One region of the Shinella sedimenti genome, then DNA from elsewhere that is predicted to be linked to it. Evidence: predicted binding sites of a transcription regulator. Region 1 holds the regulator's gene; each other region holds the start of a gene.
What was found. The regulator PhoB, encoded in region 1, activates phosphate uptake and scavenging genes when phosphate is short. The targets are predictions, from matches to a motif close to TGTCATNNANCTGTCAT.

Region 1 (7,978 bases):
CGCGCGCCCAGTTGAGGATCTTGTCATCCGGCTCGGAGCCCATCGGCACGGCCATCTTCATGGTGTAGCCGAAGCGGGCCGAGCCCTCCACGAAGGAGTGCAGCACGTTGTTGCCATCGCCCGTCCAGGTGAAGGTCTTGCCCTTGCTCGAACCGCGATGCTCCTCGAAGGTCATGACATCGGCCATGATCTGGCAGGGATGCGTGAGATCCGTCAGCGCATTGATGACCGGCACCGTGGCGTGCTCCGCCAGTTCCAGCAGGCGTGCATGATCCGTCGTGCGGATCATGATGGCGTCGACATAGCGCGACAGGACTTTGGCCGTGTCGCCGATCGTTTCGGCGCGGCCGAGCTGCATTTCCGTGCCCGACAGGAACAGCGTCTCACCGCCGAGCTGGCGCATGCCGACGTCGAACGAAACGCGCGTGCGGGTGGAGGGTTTCTCGAAGATCATGGCAAGCATCTTGCCGGCCAAAGGCTTGGTTTCGGTGCCGGCCTTGTTGGCGGCCTTTCGCGCATGCGCATCGTCCATGATGACGCGGAGATCGCTTTCCGAAACGGCGGAAAGATCGAGAAAATGCTTGGCCATGATGTATCCTGTCCCAGTCCCTTGTGCGCTCAGGCAGCCTTGGCGGCGCTCAGCTTCTCGGCGGCCCGCTCAATGCGGGCAAGCCCTTCGCGTGCATCTTCCGCCGTGGTGATCAGCGGCGGCAGAAGGCGCAGCACATTGTCGCCCGCCGGTACGGCAAGCAGCTTTTCAGCGCGCACGGCCTTCAGCAGATCGGCGACAGGAATCCGCGCCTTGATGCCGAGCATCAGGCCCTCGCCGCGCACGTCCTCGATGATGTCAGGGAAGCGATCCTGCAGCGCCGCGAGGCCCTGACGGAACACCAGCGCGACATCACGCACATGCTCCAGGAAGCCATCGGCAAGCACCACGTCGAGCACGGCATTGCCGACGGCCATGGCGAGCGGATTGCCGCCATAGGTGGAGCCGTGCGTGCCGGCCACCATGCCGGATGCCGCTTCGGCCGTCGCAAGGCACGCACCGAGCGGGAAACCGCCGCCAATGCCCTTGGCGATTGCCATGATATCGGGCGCAACGCCGGAATGCTCATAGGCGAAGAAGCGGCCCGTGCGGCCAACGCCCGTCTGCACCTCATCGAGGATGAGCAGCAGGCCGTATTCGTCGCAGAGCTGGCGCAGCTCCTGCATGAACTCCTTCGGCACCGGCCTGAGGCCGCCCTCGCCCTGAACGGGCTCGATCAGGATTGCGGCGGTTTCCTCGGTGATCGCGTCCTTTACGGCGGCGATATCGCCGAAGGGAACCTTCAGGAAGCCCGCCGCCTTGGGGCCGAAGCCCTCGATGTACTTTTCCTGTCCGCCCGCGGCGATGGTCGCGATCGTGCGGCCATGAAACGCGCCTTCGAAGGTGATGATGTGGTATTTGCCGGGATGCCCCTTGGCGAAATGGTAGCGGCGCGCGGTCTTGATCGCGCATTCCAGCGCTTCCGCACCCGAATTGGTGAAGAACACCTTTTCCGCGAAGGTTGCGTCCGTCAGCCGCCGGCCGAGGCTTTCCTGACCCGGAACCTCATAGAGGTTGGAGAGGTGCCAGACCTTGTCGGCCTGCTCCTTCAGCGCGGAAACGAGATGGGGATGACCATGCCCAAGCGAGCTGACGGCCACGCCGGCGGCGAAATCGAGATATCGGTCGCCCTTCTCGTCGACCAGCCAGACGCCCTCCCCGTGCGTGAACCGGAGCGGCGCACGCATATAGGTTTCATAGAGCGGCGCGGCATCGGCCATGGCGCGTATCCTCCAAAAGGGATGCGGAAAAGAAATTCAGGGGCTTGACTTTCCGATTGCCAGAAAAATCAAAAGCCGCCTTGCGGCGGCATGCTGCACTATCTGCATTTCATGTCGTGATGTCAATAAAATGCATAGCTCCAAATCGCACTGAACCTCCCGCAGGGTGAGGATTCACGGCATCCATGGACAGTGTCGCTATCGAGTCACACCCTACCAGCAAGTTGGGGAAAACTCCGAAATCGATTCGCCCCGATTCCCCCGACTCTTGTCACAGAGTCCCCCGGACTCTAGGTTAAGGGCCAATTACTAGACTGCATGCGGCGGAACTAGTCACCACCAGAGTTAGGGCGCTCAGGCTGCGAATTCGTTCGTGGCGCGATGAGGGATTCCCGCATAGCGAGCGCCGAACGGAGACGAGAGCATGAACTGGACAGACGAGCGGGTCGAGAAACTCAAGAAGCTCTGGAGCGAGGGCCTCAGCGCCAGCCAGATCGCTGCGCAGCTCGGCGGCGTGAGCCGCAACGCCGTCATCGGCAAGGTGCACCGGCTTAACCTACCGGGCCGCGCCAAGGCTGGCGGCACGCCGGCTTCGGCCCGTCCGAAGCGCCCGGCGGCGACCACCCCGCGCCCCTCGAACTTCGCAGCGCGCCCGGCCAACGCCCCCCGCCCGGTCAGCCGGCCGGTGGGCAATGCGCTCACCAAGGACGAAGTCGACACCGATTTCGACGTAGAGACCGAGAACCTGCCCGTCGTCATCAGCGGCAAGAACGTCGTGGTACCGATGTCGCGCAAGCTGGAACTGACGCAGCTCACCGAGCGCACCTGCAAGTGGCCGATCGGCGATCCGCTGAACGACGACTTCCATTTCTGCGGCTGCGAATCCCCTGACAACTCGCCGTACTGCACCTATCACCAACGCCTCGCCTACCAGCCTTCGGCCGAGCGCCGCCGCGCGCGGTGACATTAGCGACAGAAGAATAGAAACGGGGCCGGAAGGCTCCGTTTTCGTTTGTGCGGCAAGTGGCACGCCGAGACGCAAACAGGCCCCGAAGGGCCCATTTCCGTCCTCGGGAGGAATTGCGTTCGCTCAGGTTTCCAGCGAATAGCCGGCGCCGCGGACCGTGCGGATGACATCCTGCATGTTGGCGAAGTTGAGCGCCTTGCGCAGACGGCCGACATGCACGTCGACCGTGCGCTCGTCGACATAAATGTCATGCCCCCAGACACCGTCGAGAAGCTGCGAGCGTGAGAAGACGCGGCCGGGCGAGGTCATCAGGAATTCCAGGAGGCGGAACTCCGTCGGGCCGAGGCGCACTTCACGCGTGCGGCGATGAACGCGATGCGTCTCGCGATCGAGTTCGATATCCCCGCAGCGCAGCACCGTGGACACGACTTCCGGCTTGGCACGGCGCAGCATTGCCCGCACACGGGCGACGAGTTCCGGCGTGGAGAAGGGCTTGACCACATAGTCATCCGCACCCGTGGCCAGGCCACGCACGCGTTCGCTCTCCTCGCCGCGCGCCGTCAGCATGATGATCGGCAGGCGCTCAGTTTCCGGCCGCTGGCGCAGGCGCCGGCACAGCTCGATGCCGGAAACACCAGGCAGCATCCAGTCAAGGATGAGAAGATCGGGCATGCGCTCCTGCAAGCGCATCTCCGCCTCGTCGCCGGACAGGATCGTATCCACCTCGAAACCTTCCGCCTCGAGATTGTAACGCAGGAGGACGCTCAGCGCCTCCTCATCTTCCACGACGGCTATTCTGGGCACCATGTAGAGAACCCTATCCAGTTTACTCGGAAGCTTCGGAGACATCGGCCGTGACGACGGATGTCGAGGTGTCGTCCTTCGGGCGCTCGCCCTCGGGCTGGGAGCCGGTCGCCATGTAATAAATGGTTTCGGCAATGTTGGTCGCATGGTCGCCGATGCGCTCGATGTTCTTGGCGCAGAACAGGAGATGGGTGCAGGGCGTGATGTTGCGCGGGTCTTCCATCATGTAGGTCAGGAGTTCGCGGAACAGCGAGGTGTAGATCGCATCGATCTCGTCGTCGCGCTCACGGATGGCCTTGGCCTTGTCCACCGAACGGGTGGCGAAGACATCGAGTACTTCCTTGAGCTGCATCAGCGCCAGTTCGGCCAGATGCTCGAGACCGCGGGCAAGCTTGCGCGGCATGCCCGAGCTCTGCACGGCAATCACGCGCTTGGCAGTGTTCTTGCCGAGATCGCCGACGCGCTCCAGCTCCGCGGCAATGCGGATCGTGCCCATGATTTCGCGCAGGTCCGCCGCCATCGGCTGGCGCTTGGCGATGGTGACGATCGCCTTCTCGTTGATCTGGCGTTCGGCATTGTCGAGGATCACGTCCTCGGAAATGACCTTCTGGGCCAGCGCCGCATCGGCGGAAACAAGGGCGCGGACCGAATCCGCCACCATCTGCTCGGCCGTGCCGCCCATTTCGGAAATGCGGCGGGAGAGATATTTCAGTTCTTCGTCGTAAATCGAGACAATATGGGTCGATGACATCGTTCTGTCCTTAATACACGCGGGTTTCAGGGGCTAAGGCGACGAAAACGTCAGCCGAAGCGGCCCATGATGTAGTCCTGCGTGCGCTGGTCATCCGGGTTGGTGAACATCTTGTCGGTGTCGTTCTCCTCGACGAGGTTGCCGAGGTGGAACATGGCGGTGCGCTGCGACACGCGGGCCGCCTGCTGCATGGAGTGCGTCACGATGACGATCGTGAAATTGGTGCGCAGCTCGTGGATCAGTTCCTCGACCTTGGCGGTGGCGATCGGGTCGAGCGCCGAGCAGGGCTCGTCCATCAGGATGACTTCCGGGCTGACGGCGACGGCGCGGGCGATGCACAGGCGCTGCTGCTGACCACCGGAGAGGCCCGTGCCGCCTTCGTGCAGGCGATCCTTCACCTCGTTCCACAGGCCGGCCTTCTGCAGGCTCTGCTCGACAATGGCGTCCATGTCGGCCTTCGCCTTGGCGAGGCCATGGATGCGCGGACCATAGGCAACGTTCTCGTAGATCGACTTAGGAAACGGGTTCGGCTTCTGGAACACCATGCCGACGCGGGCGCGCAGTTCCACGACGTCGATGTTCGGATCATAGATATCGTCGCTGTCGAGCGTGATGCGGCCGGTCACGCGGCAGCCGTCGATCGTGTCGTTCATGCGGTTGAGCGTGCGCAGGAACGTCGACTTGCCGCAACCCGAAGGGCCGATGAGCGCGGTAACGGTGTTTTCGCGGACGTTGAGGTTCACGTCGTAGAGGGCGCGCTTCTCGCCGTAATAGACCGAAACGTCCTTGCCGATCATCTTGTAGGAAATGTCGTTCATTTGTCTGTCCAGGGCTTTCTCGACTGCTGCTTCTGACATCATGTTCATATGACCGGTCCTTCTACCAGCGTCGTTCGAAACGGCGGCGCAGGAGGATCGCACCGACATTCATGAGGATGAGGAAGATGAGGAGCACGATGATGGCTCCCGACGTGCGCTCCACGAAGGCGCGTTCGGCCTCGTTCGCCCACATGTAGATCTGCACCGGAAGAGCCGTTGCCGGGTCCATCGGCGTTGCCGGGACGTCGGCGACGAAAGCGACCATGCCGATGAGGAGCAGCGGCGCGGTTTCGCCGAGCGCATGGGCAAGGCCGATGATCGTGCCGGTCAGGATGCCCGGCATGGCGAGCGGCAGGACGTGATGGAACACGGTCTGCATCTTGGAGGCACCGAGCCCGAGTGCTGCTGCACGGATCGAAGGCGGCACGGCTTTCAGCGCGGCGCGGGTCGCGATGATGATCGTCGGCAGCGTCATGAGGGTCAGCACCAGACCGCCGACCAGCGCCGCCGAGCGCGGAAAGCCGGCAAAGTTGATGAAGACGGCGAGACCGAGCAGACCGTAGACGATGGAAGGTACGGCGGCGAGGTTGTTGATGTTGACCTCGATGAGATCCGTGAAGCGGTTCTTCGGGGCAAACTCTTCGAGATAAATCGAGGCGGCCACGCCGATCGGCAGCGACAGCACCAGCACGATCAGCATCATGTAGAGCGAACCGATGAGGGCGACGCCCACGCCTGCGGCCTCCGGACGGCTCGATGCGCCGTTGGTGAAGAGTCCGGTGTTGAAGTGCTTGGAAAGGGCGCCGCTTTCGGCAAGCTGGTTCATCCAGCCGACCTGCTTGTCGGAGACCTTTCGGTTCGTTTCGGGCACGCCGAGATCGATCTGCCCCTTGAAGGCGGAGTCGAGATCGCCGTGCGCCAGGAAGGTGACGTTCTGCGTCGTGCCGATGATCGACGGATCGGCCGTCACGAGATTGCGCAGCTGCACCCGCACGCTGTCGGAAATCATGCCGTTGACGGCTTTCAAGCCGGCGCGGTCGTCTTCGCTGACGCCGAGCACCTTGGCGAGCGCGTTGCGCGCCACGACGGGGTAGTTCGCGGTCACGAGCTTCTGCGGATTGGTGGCGCGCTCGTTGTTCTTGTCGATGATCTGCTGCGAGAACTCGACCGGGATCGTGATCATCGTCTGCTGGAATGCGGTGTAGCCTTTGGAGACGACCGAAAACAGCAGGAGGAAGAGGAACAGGAGGCCGAAGGCGATTGCTGCCATTCCGTAGAAGCGGAAGCGGCGTTCGGCGGCATAGCGGCCACGCAGGCCGATATCGCGGCGTTCGGGCTTGGCGGAGGCGCCGACGGCAGCCATGGAGGGGCTGGTGGAGACCTGGCTCATTCGTACTGCTCCCGGTATTTGCGCACGATGTAGAGGGCGTAGATGTTCAGGCAAAGCGTGATCGCGAACAGCGTGATGCCGAGCGCGAAGGCCACCAGCGTCTGCGGCGAGGTGAATTCGAGGTCCCCAGTCAGCTGGTTGACGATCTTGACCGTCACCGTTGTCATCGGCTCGAACGGATTGAGCTGCATGCGGGCGGCGACACCGGCCGCGAGCACCACGATCATGGTTTCGCCGATAGCGCGCGAGGCAGTCATCAGCAGTGCACCGACAACGCCCGGCAGTGCGGCCGGCATGATGACCCGCTTGATGGTTTCCGAGCGGGTGGCACCGAGACCGAGCGAACCGTCACGCAGGGCGCGCGGCACTGCGGTGATGATGTCGTCCGATAGCGAGGAGACGTAGGGGATGAGCATGATGCCCATGACGATGCCGGCCGTCAGAACGCTCTGCGCCTGGATGAAGCTCGCATAGTTGCCCGTGACGAGGCCGTTCAGCTGTGCGGAGATATCGCGCAGGAACGGGCCGACGGTGATAAGGGCGAAGAAGCCGTAGACGATGGTCGGGATGCCCGCGAGCACTTCGAGCAGCGGCTTGGCGATGGAACGCACGGTCCGCGAGGCGTACTCCGACATGTAGATGGCGGCGAAGAGACCGACCGGCACGGCGACCAGCATGGCGACGAAGCCGATATAGAGCGTGCCTGCAAGCAACGGGATCAGGCCGAACTGACCGGCCGACGCCGTGGCGCCCGCTGCGGCGAAGCGCGGATCCCAGGTCGTTCCGAAGAAGAATTCCCAGGCCGGAACCATGTTGAAGAAGTGGATGGCTTCCGTCGCCATGGAGGCCACAATGCCGACCGTCGTCAGGATCGCGATGGAGGACGCCGCGATGAGGCTGACCAGCATCACACCCTCCACGCGGTTGCGAGCGCGGAACTTCGGCGCAATGGCGCGATAGGAGAGGAAGGCGCCGGCAAGGGCCGCGATGATGACGAGGATCGACAGGAAGGTGCTGCTCGCCTGCGTCATGCGGTTGAGATCGTCGGCGGATGTCAGCATGTACGGCGCCGGATCGGCCGCAAGCGGAACACCCTTGGCAGCCAGAACGGTGCGGGCGGTCGCGCTATCGGCGAACATCGCTTCGCGCTCCTGGGCCGACAGCGTGTTCAGGCCGCGCGAAATGGCGCCGATCATGTTGTAGGCGAGGTTCTGCTCGGCCTGCGACGTGGCCTTGACCTCTTCAGGAAAGCCGCCGCGAACCGTCGAGCTGATGTAGATCGGGCTTGCGATGATCCAGACCAGTATCACGACGAGAGCCGGCAGGATCGACCAGATAGCGACGAAGGAACCGTAGTAGCCCGGACGCGAATGCAAGCTCGAGAGCTTGCCGCCGGCAAGCGCGTTGGCGCGCCAGCTTCCGAAAAGATAGCCCGCCAC
Region 2 (7,978 bases), on a different contig from region 1:
TGCTGATGGTGCCGCATCACCGCGGCGGCGGACGGTCCAAGACCGCTCATCGTGTTTTCAGCTGTGCCGGACGCCATGCCGCTTTCTCCTGTGGGACGGATGGCGCCTGAAGCGCCACCCGTTTTTTGATGGCGATCAGCCGCCGATGACGGACTTACGAGCGTCGATGATCGTCTGGTAGAACGACTGGTCGACCTTGATGTAGTCCTTGTTGGCGCCCTGCGTGTAGGACTGGAAGCAGGCGAGGTCCTTCTTCGGCAGTTCGACGAAATACTGCTCGACCTTGGCGCGCATGTCGTCCGCCAGCTTGTTGGACACCATCAGCGGACCGTTCGGGATCAGCGGCGACTTCCAGACTTCGACGATGTCGTCCATGTCGAGATTGCCCTTGTTGACCATCTGGTAGAGGTTGCCGCCCGTATAGCCCTCTTCCCATTTTCCGACGCCCGAACCGAAGGTCGTGCCGACGTCGAACTTGCCGTCGAGAACGGCGAGAACGAGGTTCTCGTGGCCGCCGCCGAAGCCGGTTTCAGAGAAGTATTCCTTGACCGGCATGCCGATTTCCTTCGGCAGCGTCACGCTCGGAACGAGATAGCCGGAGGTGGAGTCCGGGTCCGCAAAGCCGATCTTCTTGCCCTTGGCGTCGGCCAGCGTCTTGATACCGGAATCCTTGCGGGCAACCATGATCGAATAATAGCCGCTGGAGCCGTCCGACTGGGTGTAGGTCAGGATCGGGTCGACGGCCTTCGGATCCTGAAGGTAGATGGCGGCGTAGGACGACGCGCCCATCGAGGCGATGTCGATCGTGCCGCCGAGCAGGCCCTGAATAACGCCGTTATAGTCCGGCGACGGGAAGATCTGGACTTCCGGCACGCCGGTCGCGGCCTTCAGGCCGTCGGCAACGCACTGGGTGTTGCGGATCTGATCGGCCTCGTTTTCCGAGCCGTCGAGACCGATGCGCAGGACCTTGACGTCCTGAGCCGTGGCGGAACCGGCCGTTACGGCAATCGCGACGGCGGCGAGCAGAGCTTTCTTCAACATTGCGTTCTCCTTTTGCCGGCCTCGCCGGCAGTCGAATCCTGTCGGTCTGTGGTGCCCTTGACGCGGGCGTTCGATCCCGGCGGGTCAGAGACCAGCCAGTGCCAGCGGTGTGGGGCTGGCGGATTCCTTGTCAGTGCTATGGTCGTTGTCCTGGCGGGCAGGGTTGCGAATGGCGGTGGACGTGACGCTCTCGTCGATCTCCGAACCATCGGAACCCGTGCCGTAGATCTTGCGCACAGCTTCGGCATTCAGCTCACGGGGCGGGCCGTCGAAGACCACGCGACCGCCCGACATGCCGATGATGCGCTCGCAATATGCGCGCGCCGTATCGAGAGTATGCAGGTTGGTAACGACGGTGATGCCTTCGCGCTCGTTGATGTCGCGCAGCGCGTCCATGACGATCTTGGCGTTCAGCGGATCGAGCGAGGCGATCGGCTCGTCGGCCAGTAGCATCTTGGGGTTCTGCATCAGCGCGCGGGCGATCGCCACACGCTGCTGCTGTCCGCCGGACAGCGTGCCGGCGGGCTGAAGCGCCGTCTGCTCGATGCCGAGCCGTTCAAGAGCCGCAATCGCCATGATCCGTTCCTCGTGGCTGAAAATGCTCAGAAGGCTGAGGACCGTCGAACGGTGGTTCAGGCGGCCGAGCATGACGTTTGTGAGCACATCCAGGCGCGGTACGAGATTGAACTGCTGGAAGATCATCGCACAATCGCGCTGCCAGTTGCGCAACGCCGAGCCGCGCAGCGACGACACCTCGATATCGTTGAAGTGGATCGTGCCCTCGCTCGGATCGGCAAGGCGGTTGATCATGCGCAGCATGGTCGACTTGCCGGCACCCGAACGGCCGATGACGCCGACCATCTGCCCCTGCGGGATGTCGAACGTCACGTTGTCGACGGCAACGCGCTCGCCGAAACGGCGGGTGACATTCTTCAGTCGGAACATGGCAGCTCCCTCTTCCTTCGCTCGGCGCCCGGGCTTGGGTCCTGTCGCTTTCGGGACTGGCTCTAAACGTCGTTGATGAAGGGGCCATGTCAGTTCCATGTCGGAAAAATAACAGTCCACAGGCCTGGTTTTCAGGCATCGCGGCTCGCCTCCTCACCCGCCGTAGCAGGATAGGAAGGCTTCTGCGTCAAGTTTGCGAAAGTCGTCGAGCGCGCTGCGCAGCCGGGCATGATCCCAATCCCACCAGGCAAGTTTTTCCATGCGTTCTGCGATACTTCGCGGGAAGCGCTCACGAATGACTTTCGCCGCAACACCGCCGACGATGGTGTAGGGTTCGACGTCCTTGGTGACGACGGCGCCGGAGCCGACGACCGCACCATTGCCAATCGTGACACCCGGCAGGACGGTGGAACCGTGACCGATCCAGACGTCATGTCCGATGGTGACGCGATGCTCGCGCCGCCAGGCGAAGAAATCCGCCTCGTGGTCTGCATCAGGCCAGTAGTCGCTGGCGCGATAGGTGAAGTGGTGCATCGTTGCGCGCCACATCGGATGGTTCGTCGCGTTGATGCGCACGGAAGCGGCAATGTTGACGAACTTGCCGATCGTCGCGCACCAGACGGAGCCGCCCTCCATGATGTAGGAATAGTCGTCGATCTCCGCCTCGCTGATGCGGCAGTTCTCGGCGATCTCGGTATAACGGCCGAGCGTCGTATCGGAGACGACCGCCGTCGGGTGGATCAGTGGCGTTTCGGAAAGCTTCGTCATGCGACGACCTTTCGCGGTGAGAAGGCGGAGACGTCCACGATGCGGTCGGCAACTCTTTCGCGCACATCCTCGTCGTGAAAGATGCCGAGAAGCGCCACGCCTGCCGCCTTCTTCTCCTCGATCATGTCCACCACGACAGTCCGGTTCCTCGCATCGAGCGACGCGGTCGGCTCGTCCAGCAGGAGGATGCGGTGATCGGTGATGAAACCGCGTGCGATGTTGACGCGCTGCTGCTCTCCGCCGGAGAACGTGGCGGGTGGCAGTTGCCAGAGTTCACGCGGCAGGTTGAGCCGCGCCAGCATGACCTCGGCCATCCCCCTCGCCTCAACCGCATCAGTGCCCCGCGCCGTGAGCGGCTCGGCCACGACATCGACGGCCGCGACGCGCGGCACGGTGCGTAGGAACTGGCTGACATAGCCAAGTGTTGCGCGGCGCACCGACAGAATGGTGCGCGGATCGGCACTCGCCAGATCGAGCAGGCGGCCACCGTGCTCTATCAGGATCTGGCCACCGTCAACCGCATAGTTGCCGTAGACCATCTTGAGAAGCGAACTCTTGCCGATGCCGGACGGACCGCCCAGCACGACGCATTCGCCCGCTTTTACTGAAAAAGTCACCTTGGACATGACCGGCAACCGGATACCGTCGCGCAGATGCATGGTGAAGCTCTTGGCGACATCGGAAACGACGAGAGGAGTCGGCATGGTTACACCTGCAAGATCGAGGAAACGAGGAGCTGGGTATAGGCTTCGCGCGGATCGTCCAGCACGCGGTCGGTCAGGCCCTGTTCGATGACGAGGCCATCCTTCATAACCATCATGCGGTGCGACAGCAGGCGCGCCACGGCAAGGTCGTGCGTGACGATGATCGCCGAAAGACCGAGATCCTGGACGAGGCCGCGCAGGAGATCGAGCAGGCGTGCCTGAACCGAGACATCGAGACCGCCGGTGGGCTCATCCATGAAGATCAGCCTTGGTGACGTCACCAGGTTGCGGGCAATCTGCAGACGCTGACGCATGCCGCCGGAGAAGGCGCGCGGCTGATCGTCTATGCGGTCCACGCTGATCTCCACCCGCCGCAGCCAGTCGCCGGCCGTCTCGCGGATATTGCCGTAGTGCCGCTCGCCGACGGCCATCAGCCGTTCGCCGACATTGGCACCAGCCGAGACAGCCATGCGCAGGCCGTCCGCCGGGTTCTGGTGCACGAAGCCCCAGTCCGTGCGCATCAGGAAGCGGCGCTCCGCCTCGCTCATGCGGGAGAGGTCGCGCATCTGCCCATCGCGCATGCGGTATTCGACGGAACCTGAACTCGGCATCAGCCGGGTGGCGAGGCAATTGAGCAGCGTCGTCTTGCCAGACCCGGATTCGCCGACGATGGCCAGCACTTCGCCCGGCCACAGATCGAAGGAGACATTCCGGCACCCGATGCGCGCGCCATAAAACTTCGAGATATCGCAGACCTTGAGAAGAGGAGCATCAGTCATTCGGCGGCGTCCTTGTCATAAGCTAGATGGCCGCGATGGCCCTCTGCGCAGCGACCTTCGCAATGGTCGGTGTCGGAGCAGACGAACATCCGTCCGCCCTTGTCGTCGAGCACGACCTCATCGAGATAGACGTCCTCGGCACCGCACAAGGCACATGGCTTGTCGAACGTCTGGATTTCGAAAGGATGGTCCTCGAAATCGAGGCTGACGACCTCGGTATGGGGCGGCACCGCATAGATGCGTTTCTCGCGCCCGGCGCCGAAGAGCTGGAGCGCCTCCGACCTGTGCATCTTGGGATTGTCGAATTTCGGTGTCGGAGAAGGATCCATCACGTAGCGCCCCTCGACCTTCACCGGATAGGCATAGGTCGTGGCGATGTGGCCGTTCCTGGCAATATCCTCATAGAGCTTCACATGCATGAGGCCATATTCCTCAAGTGCATGCATCTTGCGGGTCTCCGTCTCACGCGGTTCGAGAAAGCGCAGCGGTTCTGGAATCGGCACCTGATAGACGAGCGTCTGGCCGGCTGTCAGCTTTTCCTCGGGAATGCGGTGGCGAGTCTGGATGATAGTCGCCTCACCCGTTCTGGTCGTCACAGCCACATTGGCGACCTTCTGGAAGAAGGCGCGGATGGAGACGGCGTTGGTCGTGTCGTCCGCACCCTGATCGATGACCTTCAGCACGTCGGCGGGCCCCAGGATCGCTGCGGTCACCTGCACACCGCCGGTGCCCCAGCCATAGGGCATCGGCATTTCGCGCGAGGCAAAAGGCACCTGATAGCCGGGGATGGCGATCGCTTTCAGGATCGCGCGGCGGATCATGCGCTTCGTCTGTTCGTCGAGATAGGCGAAATTGTAGGTCGCGAGGTCGCTCATTCGTTCACCGCCTCCAGTCGGCCGTAGGTCGTCAGCCGCCCGTCGAGCGTGCCGCTGTGCAGTTCGAAAAGATGGTTGTCGGCGTCATGGAAATAGAGGGACCGCCCCTCTCCCTCCACGCGCGGGCGTGGCGGCCTTACATCAAGGCCGAGCCGCTCGATGCGCTCGAGATAGAGGTCCAGCGTGTCATCCGGCACCTTGAAGGCGATGTGATTGTAAGTGCGCTCGGAAAGAGCCTCGCCTTTCATGATGGCGATCCAGAGCCCGCCGATGACGAAGAAGCGCTCCGGCGAAAGAGAGAACTGCCGCTTTCCGCTGGCATAGACCTGCTTTGCGTCGAACACGACTTGCAGAATATCAGTCATCCGGTCGAGATCGCGCACGATGAACGTCATATGGGAAAGGCCTTCGATCATTCCGCCGCCTCCGCGAGGTCATCGGCATTGCCGGCCAGCCTCTCCTCGTATTCACGCCGCATGCGGCGCACGAGGGCGAGTTCGGCCTGGAAATCCACATAATGGGGAAGCTTCAGGTGCTCGACGAAACCGGTTGCCTGGACATTGTCCGAATGGGAGATGACGAACTCCTCGTCCTGCGCCGGCGCCACGATATCCTCGCCGAATTCGTCCGCGCGCAAGGCGCGGTCGACCAATGACATGGCCATGGCCTTGCGTTCGCTCTGGCCGAACACGAGTCCGTAGCCGCGCGTGAACTGCGGCGGGGTCTTCGTCGAACCCTTGAACTGCGCGATCATCTGGCATTCGGTGATCTGGATGCGGCCGAGCGACACGGCAAATCCCAGCTCCGGCATGTCGATCTCCACTTCGACCTCGCCGATGCGCACTTCCCCGACAAACGGATGGGTGCGGGCGTAGCCGCGCTGGGTGGAATAGCCGAGCGCCAGCAGAAACCCCTCGTCGCCCCTGGCCAGCGCCTGCAGGCGCAGGTCCCGGGCCATCGGGAATTCCAGCGGCTCGCGCGTGATATCGCCGGGTACATGGCCATCCGGCAGGCTGCCGTCATCCTCGACAAGGCCTTCGCCGGCGAGAATGTCCGACACGCGCATGACCGGTTCACGACTTTCCTCGCGTTCCAGCGGCGCATCGACATCGGCATCCGTCAGCAGGGAGGGGTCGAGAAGACGGTGCGTGTAGTCGAAGGTCGGGCCCAGAAGCTGGCCGCCGGGCAGGTCCTTGTAGGTGGCGGAAACACGGCGTTCGATCGCCATCTCGGCCGTATCGACAGGCTTGGAATAGCCGAAGCGCGGCAAGGTCGTGCGGTAGGCGCGCAGGATGAAGATCGCCTCGATCATGTCGCCACGTGCCTGCCGGATGGCGAGAGCTGCAAGTGCCCGGTCGTAAAGCGACGCTTCGGCCATCACCCGGTCCACTGCAAGGCCGAGCTGCGCGACGATCTGCTCTATACCGATCGCCGGCAGCGAGCGGTCGCCACGGCGTCGGTCGGCTAGAAGCCGGTGGGCGTTGGCGATGGCGGCTTCACCGCCCTTGACGGCAACATACATCGGTCAGCCCTCCTTGATGTGCAGAACGGTGGTGCGCGGCAGGCAAAGGACCCTGCTGCCGGCAACGAGGATCATGTCCACGCCGCGGGGAAAATTCTGCCCGTTCTCAAGCCAGAATTGCGCAAACATGTCCGGCAGGCCGACCGGCGCGATGTGCTCTTGCGTGCGGATACCCGGCCCGGTCATGGCTAACGACCGCCCGCCTTCGAAGGCCTCAATCTCGACAATGAGCGTCGTCGAACGATCCGGATATTCCTGCGTGCCCTGCGCGAAGAGGCAGAGGCTCGGCAGGATCCCGCCCTTCTCGACGAAGGCGAATCGGGCGTTCTGTCGCTCGGCGGTAGGGATTGCGCCAGTGTGGAAGGCAAGCCATCCTGGCAAGGCGGAGGTGGCAAGCGCCGGGGTCAACCACACGTCCGTATCGTGGTCGCACAGCGTGAGCGCAACGGCGCCGGCCGCCGGAGAGAGCGGCGGGGGCGGAGCGACATCGACGGCAATATCACCGACCGTGCCCGGACGGGCCATACAGTCCATCACCGTGCGAAAGACGGCCTGCGCCGCGAAAACCGGCTCCGGGAACCCTCCGGAAAAAGTGCGTGTATCGAGTGTCATCAGTCCTCTCCGCGAACCATGGTGAAGAAGTCGACGCGGGTGGCGGCCGCCTGGCGGGTCTTCGCGGCGTCTTCAGCGACGACACGTGCAGCTATGGCCGCAAGAAGCATCTCGACTTCCGTTTTGCGGTCCGGCTGCTGGAAAAGCGCGTCGAAGATCGCCGCAAGCCGAGCCTTCGCCCCATCCGTGCCCAGCGTCTGGCCGTGACCAACCGTTCCGTCATCAAGACGAATACTGGCGCGACTGACCGTAGCCTCACCGAGATTGAACGGCGCGCCACCACCGCCAATCCGCCCGCGCACCATCACGAGGCCCGTTTCGGGGCCGCGCACCGGCTGCACGTCGGGCTTGTCACCAAGGGCATCGAAGGCGGACTGCAACTCCGTCCGGCTTGCCTTTGAAAGAAGCCCGATCGCTCTCTGCCGCTCGGTATTCGCAGCCTTCACGCCGGCCTCCGCAGATTTTTCAACTGCCGCCATTGCCTTACTCCTACATGTCTATTAATCTAGACAACTGCACATCTAATTCTTGTCTTAAACGGCAGGAATGACAAGGGTGTGACAAATCTTTCATACGGGGGCGAAATGGTGGAACGACAAACTGGCGTTGCGCTCTGGCGGCAGATCGCAGACCGGATGCGCCTTGCAATCAACAATGGCGATTTCGACGAGACCGGCATGATGCCGCCGGAAACGGTTCTTGCCGCCCGGTTTGGCGTCAACCGCCACACGG
Region 3 (7,978 bases), on a different contig from region 1:
GCCGGGCGTGTCAGCCGCACACGCGCGGCATCTGCGTCTGTCGTTGCGGGTTTGAACCGGTCCTGCGGCAGCAGGTCGGGATCGGCGACGTAGCGGCCGCGCTCGACCGTGGCCTCGACGACGGTTGCCTTGCCGAGGTCAAGCGACCGGTCCGCGGGGAGGGACAGGCCGTTCCTTCCCGTGACATTGGCCGGCACGCGATTGAGCGAGAAGAAGGCGGCCGCGGCCTTCTCGGCTTCCACGACGTTCGAGGCGGCTGCGATGGCGGCCAGATCTGCATCGGCCTGAAGCGCACGCTGCTGCACCGTGAGGTAACCGAAGTCCACGCCGAGCGCGAGCGAGAACACCATCAGCGGCAGGCTGAGAGCGGCGAGCGTGCCGATATTGCCGGCGCGGTCCTTGATGAAGGGAAAGCGTTCCATCTCACATGCCTCCCACGCGCACCGTCGCATAGCGGCGGATCTCTTCCTGCGGCAGGGCGAAGGTGAAGAGCTTCCAGATCGGCAGGTCGCTTGAATCGTAGGCGATGGTCACGGTGAACTGGTCGGGATTGCCCGGATCGTCCGCGACCACGACCTGCATCTTCGCGCGGTTGATGAAGGAGTAGTCGAAGCGCGAGGCGTCGAGATAGCGGTTTACCAGCGTGACGCGCTCCGCCGGATTGAGGCCAGCCACCGCAGTGCGCGCCGCATCGGCCGCGATCTGCTGTACCGAGTGTGTCACGCTTAGATAGATGCCGTAGGCGATCATCGTAAACAGCGCCAGGAAGAACAGCGGCGCGATGATCGCGAATTCCAGCGCCGAGGTGCCGGCGCGGTCTTTCGACAGACGGGCGAGGGCGTGCATGACATCTCCTCCATTGGATGGTCGCGGTCAGGCATTTCCGCATCCGGGAGGGATGCACGTTTATCGTGCATCGAAAGTCTTAATTTCCTCTATAGATTGATTTTTGCGATTATTGCATGCCTTAGGTTGCGTCCGGTAGTCATTCCTTTTGCCGCAAGACGTCATGCAGGCGCAGCACTTCCATCTTCAGCGCGGCGATCTCGTTGAGGAAGTGCGTGTCGATCTTGTGATGAAGCGCCATCAGTTCGATCTCCGCTTTCAGGTTCACCTCGTAGTCCTTCGAGGCCTCGAAGCGGTCGCGCATGGCCTGGCGGTTCTGCGACATCATGATGATCGGCGCCTGTAACGCTGCGACCATGGAGAGAACGAGATTGAGGAAGATGAAGGGGTAGGGGTCGAATGCCTCGCGGGTGAGGATGATGGTATTCAGGACCGTCCAGACAAGCAGGAAGATGATGAAGGCAATAATGAAGGTCCAGGAACCGCCAACGCGGGCGATGGTATCGGCCACGCGCTCGCCGACCGATTGCTTGGACTCGTACGCCGCGTTGGTATCCTCGGCGAGAATGCGCCCGGCACGTGAGTTGAGAAGAACCTGGCGTTCGGTCTCATCCAGATGTTCGGCGGGTTTGCCGAAAAGGACCTGCGCGGCGTCGTCGAGAGATTTCATGGTTGGGCTCCGAAAAAGCGAATCGGAGCCTAACCTAGCGCTTTTCCGGCGAAAATCAGTAGCCCGCGCTCATCAGTTCCGCATGGGAATCGAAGAACCGTTCCAGGCCGTATTGTTTGCCGAACATGATGTCGTGCTGCAGGAAGCGGAAATCGCGCACCAGCGGGTCGATCGTCTTCTTGCGCGACCAGTCGGTCGTTGCCTTGCCCTTGGCGTCGATCAGCATGTAGCGGTCTATGACGCGCAGCTTGTCGTGCACAGCGCCGAGGAACCCGGTGTAGTAGGGGTGTTCGAAGCCGGCTTCTTTGAGGACGTAGTAGGAAAGGAACGCCGGGCTGATCGTGCCGATATCCTTCTGGGCGCCGGTCTTGTTGGACCAGACGACGAGCGGGGTCTCGTGTTCCTTCTTCATCTGCTCGGGCGTACCCTTGCGCGAGGCTGTGACGCCCTTCATGTAGCCGGAATTCTGATAGACCGTGTTGAGCGGCGGCAGATGATCGCCGAAGACGACGATGATCGTCTCGCGGTCGCGCTGCTTCGCCCAGTCCATCAGCATCTTGAGGCTGTCGTCGGCTTCCTTCACGCCCTGGGCATAACTTGCCAGCATGCGCTCGCTGCGCGGATCGAGCTTGCCCTCGACACCGATATCGGTCTTGGCGTAACGGCCATCGTCATAGGGGCCGTGGCCCTGGAGCGTGACGGTGAAGAAGAAGAACGGATCTTCCTGCATATCGGCCTGGCGGATGATTTCCTTTGTCAGCGCCTCGTCAGACGTGAAGTTGCCACGCTTTGCCAGCGGCGGCATCTTGTCGACATCCTTGAAGGTCTCAAAACCAAACGCCTTGTAGACGCTGGAGCGATTCCAGAACCAGCCCGAGAACGGGTGGATGGCGCGTGCCGTATACCCCTCCGCGCGGAAGAAGGTGGCGAGCGACGGGATGGGCTTACGCACATACTGCTGGTAGGGAATGCTGCCCGTCGGCAGGAAGGCATTGGAGAAGCCCGTCAGCGCCTCGAATTCGACATTGGCGGTGAGGCCGCCGAATTCCGGCGAGAAGACGTTGCCGCCCTCGTTTTCGCGGATGACCGGCATCGGGTCGGGCGAAAGCTTCACGCTCTCCAGCCGCGTCGGATCCCAGAGCGACTCGCTCATGACGACAATGACATCGGGCTTCGTGCGATGGGAGGTGCCGGCAGGCAGAGGCTTGGACGGAATCTTGTCGATGGCATCAACCATGTAGCCCGAGGGGGCCTGCACATTGGCCATGGGCAGGTTGATGGCGAAGGCCATCATGAAGCCGTTGTGACGGTAGTTCTCGGCCTGATCCCACATGATCGGGAAAATCTTCAGGCGGTCGCGCATCCAGGAGAACTCATTGTAGTCCATGATGGAGGCGAAGCCGGCAAGCAGCGGCACCGCAAGCGCAAGGCGCGCCAGACGTTCCTTGCGGGTCAGCGGACGGAACCGGCGCCAGGCAAAGATCCACAGGCCGATAAGGCCTGCGACGCCCATGGCGACGGCAAGCGCGAGCGCGGCCGCGGTCCATGGACGGTCCTGCACCAGCACGGGCATCAGTTCCAGGATCTGGCGGCCGAAAAGCAGGTCGGTCGGGTAGAGCGGATCGGTGAGAAAGACCTGCTTCTGCTGCGAAATCACGCCCATCAGGATAACGAGGGGCGAGACCAGCAGCACGGCCTTGTGCTGCCGCCCGATCAGCGCATCCAGTGCGAGATAGAGTAGAAAGAACACGCCCGTCGTCGTCCAGCCGGGCTGCTGGAGATTAGTGAGATAGACGTAGGTCTGCTGGATGGAGCCGCGCGTGATAAGCTCGATTGTGACCACCGTGGCGAGCGCCAGGATGCCGGAGACGATCAGGGATCGCAAAACCGCCAGCGTCTTGGCGTGGCGCGCGAGAAAACCCACCCTGTCAGGATGTTTCCCCGTGGCTTCGATTGCCACCGCTGCGGTCGTGAACAGGGCCAAGGCCTTCTCCGATTTCACAAAACTTTCGTCTCTCTGTCATATGGATGTCATCTTGAACAGGAGATGAACGCTTCCCTTAACGTTGCCCACACGCTTTGGTTCAGTCTGTTGCCGCGCAGCAATGGTTGTCGGCTGCATGCTGGCTTACGGGCTTTCACAACAGGGGTTTCCAATCGGTGCGGCTGTTCATTCCCAAAGCTTGCAGGATGCTCTAAAGAGCTTGCGACGGTTCGAGCGTGTGGCCTGCACGACCGGACACAAGAGGAGACGGGTCCGCAGAGATGACTTCCGAGACTGAAAAGACGACGCTGCGCATTGCTGTCGCGCAGTTGAACCCGACGGTTGGCGACGTGGCCGGCAATCTGGCCAAGGCGCGCGCCGCTCGCGCGGATGCCGCAACGCAGGGCGCCGACCTGCTTCTGCTGACGGAACTTTTCATCTCCGGCTATCCGCCGGAGGATCTCGTGCTGAAGCCGGCCTTCCTGAAGGCCTGCCGTCGCGCTATCGATGATCTTGCCACAGACACTGCGGATGGCGGCCCGGGCGTCATTATCGGCTTTCCGCGGCAGGACGAGACCGGCCGCTACAATGCCGTCGCCGTTCTCGATGCCGGCAAGGTCATCGCGGTCCGCGACAAGGTGGACCTGCCGAACTACGGCGAATTCGATGAGAAGCGCGTCTTTGATCAGGGCGCGATGCCGGGTCCGGTGAATTTCCGTGGCGTGCGCCTTGGCATCCCGATCTGCGAGGACATCTGGGGCGAACTCGGCGTCTGCGAGACGCTGGCGGAAAGCGGCGCGGAAATCCTGCTGTCGCCGAACGGCTCGCCCTATTATCGCGGCAAGGTCGATATCCGCCACCAGGTCGTGCTGAAGCAGGTCATCGAGACCGGCCTTCCGCTGCTCTATGCCAACCAGCTCGGCGGGCAGGACGAGCTTGTTTTCGACGGCGCAAGCTTCGCCTTCAACGCCGACAAGACGCTGGCCTTCCAGATGAGCCAGTTCGAGGAAACCATCGCGCTCACGACCTGGAAGCGGCAGGGCGGCGGATGGGTCTGCGACAGCGGCCCGATGTCGCGCATTCCCGAGCGCGAGGAGGCGGATTACCGCGCCTGCCTTCTCGGCTTCCGCGACTACGTCAACAAGAACGGCTTCAAGAACGTCGTGCTCGGCCTGTCCGGCGGCATCGATTCGGCGATCTGCGCGGCCATCGCCGTCGATGCGCTGGGCGAGGAGCGCGTGCGCTGTGTGATGCTGCCCTACCGTTACACTTCGGAGGATTCTCTGAAGGATGCTGCCGATTGCGCCAAGGCGCTGGGTTGCCGTTACGACATCGTGCCGATCGAGGCACCCGTGACCGGCTTCCTTTCCGCGCTGTCAGAGACCTTCGAGGGCACCGAGGAAGGCATCACCGAGGAAAACCTCCAGAGCCGCACGCGCGGCACGATCCTGATGGCGATTTCCAACAAGTTCGGCTCGATGGTGGTCACGACGGGCAACAAGTCGGAAATGTCGGTCGGCTATGCCACGCTCTACGGCGACATGAACGGCGGTTTCAACCCCATCAAGGACCTCTACAAAATGCAGGTCTATGCGCTGTCGCGCTGGCGCAACCAGTATGTGCCGCCCGGCGCGCTGGGGCCGACGGGTGAGGTAATCCCGCACAATATCATCGACAAGGCGCCGTCGGCCGAGCTGCGGCCCAATCAGACCGACCAGGATTCCCTGCCGCCCTATCCTGTTCTTGACGACATTCTCGAATGCCTCGTCGAGTTGGAGATGGGCACGGAGGAGATTGTGGCGCGCGGCCACGACGCGGCAACCGTCCACCGGATCGAGCACCTGCTCTACATCGCTGAATACAAGCGCCGCCAGTCCGCGCCCGGCGTCAAGATCACCCGCAAGAATTTCGGCCGCGACCGCCGCTACCCCATCACCAACCGCTTCCGCGACCGGGGATGAGGGGCGCGGTACTGGCGGTCTTTCTGCGTCTGGTAGTTGTGCGTTAACCTGTGCGATCGAAATGTAACCTCTCTGATTGCAGACAGAGAGGTCAGTGCTAATATGCATTCCTTCTCGGGGAGTGGGTATGGCGCAACGCAGGGCTGTCCTTTTTATCGATGCAGAGAACGTGCCTTCGCGCGCCGCCGCCACGCTTATCGAAGAAGCGACGAAGCACGGCCTGCTGCTTGATCGCCGTATCTATGGAGACTTCTCGAATTCATCCCTCAAGCCGTGGCTGGATGCCGCCGCACTTCACGCCCTCACGTCCCGGCAGACCGTGGCCGGGGCGAATGGCAAGAACGGCGCTGATATCGCCATGGTGATCGATGCCATGGACGAACTTCATTCGGGGCAAGTGGATGTGTTCTGCCTCGCCACCGCCGATAGCGACTTCACCCAGTTGGCAATGCGAATTCGGCGCGCTGGCAAGATCGCCGTTGGAATGGCGTGCTCAAAGGCCTCGAGCCGGTTTCAGACGGCTTTTGACGTCTTCAGGACCATCGGCGCTGTAAAGCCCGACCCAAGTCCAGCGCCGGTGAAAATCACCGAAAAGACTGTTGCAATACAGGCGCCAGATGTTCGCCGCGCGTTAAAGAGTGAACTCCTGCAACGCATTTTCGTCGAGGCGCCGCCGCTGGATGGTCCATGGGTTGCGCTGCCGGACCTCATGAAGACCTTGAACGCGTGTCAACCGAACTTCGATCTGAAGTCGTATGGTCACAACCAGCTCTGCAAGCTTCTGGCCTTTTCCGGCGCCGAACTCGCCGACAAGAACCGCAAGGCCCGTCTGAAGGCACAGCCCCTCAAGAAAGTGGTCGATAACGGCTGAGGCGACAACAGCGTTTTGAACACGCGGACTTGATCACGCAGTCGTGTCGTGCACAATCCGGACGTCAGGTGCCCGCTTGCGGGAGAATCGGGAAACCGGTGCGGGGAGACCCAGATCCGGTACGTGCCCAACGCTGTGACGGGGATGGCTTCACTCTAAAACCTTGAATCGATTCAGGGTTTTGCCACTGGTTGTTCAACCGGGAAGGCAGTTCGAAGTCGTGTGAACCGAAGTCAGAAGACCGGCCTGGCAAGATAGACCGAACCGCGCGGACGGCGGCAGGTTTTGCGCATTGTTGGGGAGATGACGATGCGAACCGAACCGTTGGACCTTCTGGTCCGGGCGGGCGCTTTTCCGCATGAGGAAAAGCAGGCCGTCTACCGCGCCATCGAAACGCGCCGCGACGTGCGCGACCAGTTCCTGCCTGATCCCTTACCGGACGATCTGGTTCGGCGGCTGCTGCAGGCGGCACACAACGCACCGTCGGTCGGTTTCATGCAGCCATGGAACTTCCTTCTCGTGCGCAATCTGCTGACCCGTCAGGCGGTGCATGCGGCTTTTCTCAAGGCCAATGCGGAGGCGGAGGCGATGTTTTCGGGCGAGCAGCAAGAACGCTATCGTGCGCTGAAGCTCGAGGGCATTCTGAAGGCGCCGCTTTCCATCTGCGTGACCTGCGATCCGACGCGGGCAGGGTCCGTCGTGCTGGGGCGAACGCACAATCCGCGCATGGACGTCTATTCCACCGTTTGCGCCGTACAGAACCTCTGGCTTGCGGCGCGCGCGGAAGGGGTGGGCGTCGGCTGGGTCAGCATCTTCCACGACAGCGATATCCGCACGATCCTTGGCATCCCCAATCATATCGAGATCGTCGCCTGGCTATGCGTTGGTTTCGTCGAGCAGCTCTATGGCGAACCGGAGCTGGCCGTGAAGGGCTGGCGGCAGCGTCTGCCACTGGAGGACCTGGTCTTCGAAGAGCGCTGGCCGGACATCAGTTGACGTCGGCGCCTGCGGGACGGCCGAGGTCGATTGCGGATTCATTTTCCGGCAGGAAGGCCGGGCCGACCGTGCGCACCTTGTGCTTGGACGGGTCGTAATCACGCTCCTCCGCCTTGGCCGAAACCTTTGCCTCGTCCTTGCGTGGCTGCGTCTGGATGGTGGTTACGGAGCCGGAGCCGCCATCCGGTGCGGTTTCCGTCGTCATCTCGCCGCGTGCCGCCTTTTCGCGCTTGATCATCTCCTGATAGTAAGCCGAGAGGTTGCAGCCGCAGGCGCCGGGCTTGGAAAGGTCGCGCGTGCGGTAGGCAAAGGCGTTCTGCAATTCAACATAGGTGCGGCCGCTGACCGTGGAGGTCATCTGCTCGGTTTCCTGTCCGCGCCCCATCGCGTGGTAATAGAGTTCCGTCTCGGTCTGTGGGCACATCATCGCGCAGACCTGCTGGTCGCGGCGGAAGTCCATCGGCGAGGCGTTGGAGGAAATCGGGAAGAAACCGCCGTCGCAGGTGCGCACGCATACGGTGCGCAGGTTGCCATGGCCGGCATTCCCGCCCAGCGAGCGCAACTGCAGCCGGTCGCTGCCTTCGGGCGCGGTTCCCAGCGGCAGGGTGCGCGTTTCGTCGAGCGTGCGCAGACGCTCGGTTGCGGCAACA

Region 2: a site for PhoB is predicted at 2,073-2,089, ahead of phnC (phosphonate ABC transporter ATP-binding protein). Genes of this name have one in related genera too.
Region 3: a site for PhoB is predicted at 3,535-3,551, ahead of MKI86_RS06730 (LTA synthase family protein). Genes of this name have one in related genera too.

Annotation. Positions count from the first base shown of each region.
Region 1 covers NZ_JAKVIN010000003.1:324,268-332,245, reverse strand. The annotation lists gene argF (ornithine carbamoyltransferase) at 1-589, opposite strand, end outside; gene MKI86_RS08995 (aspartate aminotransferase family protein) at 619-1,809, opposite strand; gene MKI86_RS08990 (GcrA family cell cycle regulator) at 2,234-2,773, shown strand; gene phoB (phosphate regulon transcriptional regulator PhoB) at 2,900-3,583, opposite strand; gene phoU (phosphate signaling complex protein PhoU) at 3,603-4,331, opposite strand; gene pstB (phosphate ABC transporter ATP-binding protein PstB) at 4,382-5,197, opposite strand; gene pstA (phosphate ABC transporter permease PstA) at 5,211-6,539, opposite strand; gene pstC (phosphate ABC transporter permease subunit PstC) at 6,536-7,978, opposite strand, start outside.
Region 2 covers NZ_JAKVIN010000007.1:335,443-343,420, forward strand. The annotation lists gene phnE (phosphonate ABC transporter, permease protein PhnE) at 1-17, opposite strand, end outside; gene phnD (phosphonate ABC transporter substrate-binding protein) at 136-1,041, opposite strand; gene phnC (phosphonate ABC transporter ATP-binding protein) at 1,126-1,986, opposite strand; gene MKI86_RS17890 (DapH/DapD/GlmU-related protein) at 2,140-2,754, opposite strand; gene phnL (phosphonate C-P lyase system protein PhnL) at 2,751-3,458, opposite strand; gene phnK (phosphonate C-P lyase system protein PhnK) at 3,461-4,237, opposite strand; gene MKI86_RS17905 (alpha-D-ribose 1-methylphosphonate 5-phosphate C-P-lyase PhnJ) at 4,234-5,112, opposite strand; gene fosX (FosX/FosE/FosI family fosfomycin resistance hydrolase) at 5,109-5,528, opposite strand; gene MKI86_RS17915 (carbon-phosphorus lyase complex subunit) at 5,525-6,634, opposite strand; gene phnH (phosphonate C-P lyase system protein PhnH) at 6,638-7,246, opposite strand; gene phnG (phosphonate C-P lyase system protein PhnG) at 7,246-7,725, opposite strand; gene phnF (phosphonate metabolism transcriptional regulator PhnF) at 7,831-7,978, shown strand, end outside.
Region 3 covers NZ_JAKVIN010000002.1:534,298-542,275, forward strand. The annotation lists gene MKI86_RS06715 (pilus assembly protein TadG-related protein) at 1-422, opposite strand, end outside; gene MKI86_RS06720 (TadE/TadG family type IV pilus assembly protein) at 424-846, opposite strand; gene MKI86_RS06725 (DUF1003 domain-containing protein) at 986-1,516, opposite strand; gene MKI86_RS06730 (LTA synthase family protein) at 1,572-3,476, opposite strand; gene MKI86_RS06735 (NAD+ synthase) at 3,782-5,461, shown strand; gene MKI86_RS06740 (NYN domain-containing protein) at 5,589-6,332, shown strand; cobalamin riboswitch at 6,382-6,596, shown strand; gene bluB (5,6-dimethylbenzimidazole synthase) at 6,642-7,328, shown strand; gene MKI86_RS06750 (DUF2865 domain-containing protein) at 7,321-7,978, opposite strand, start outside.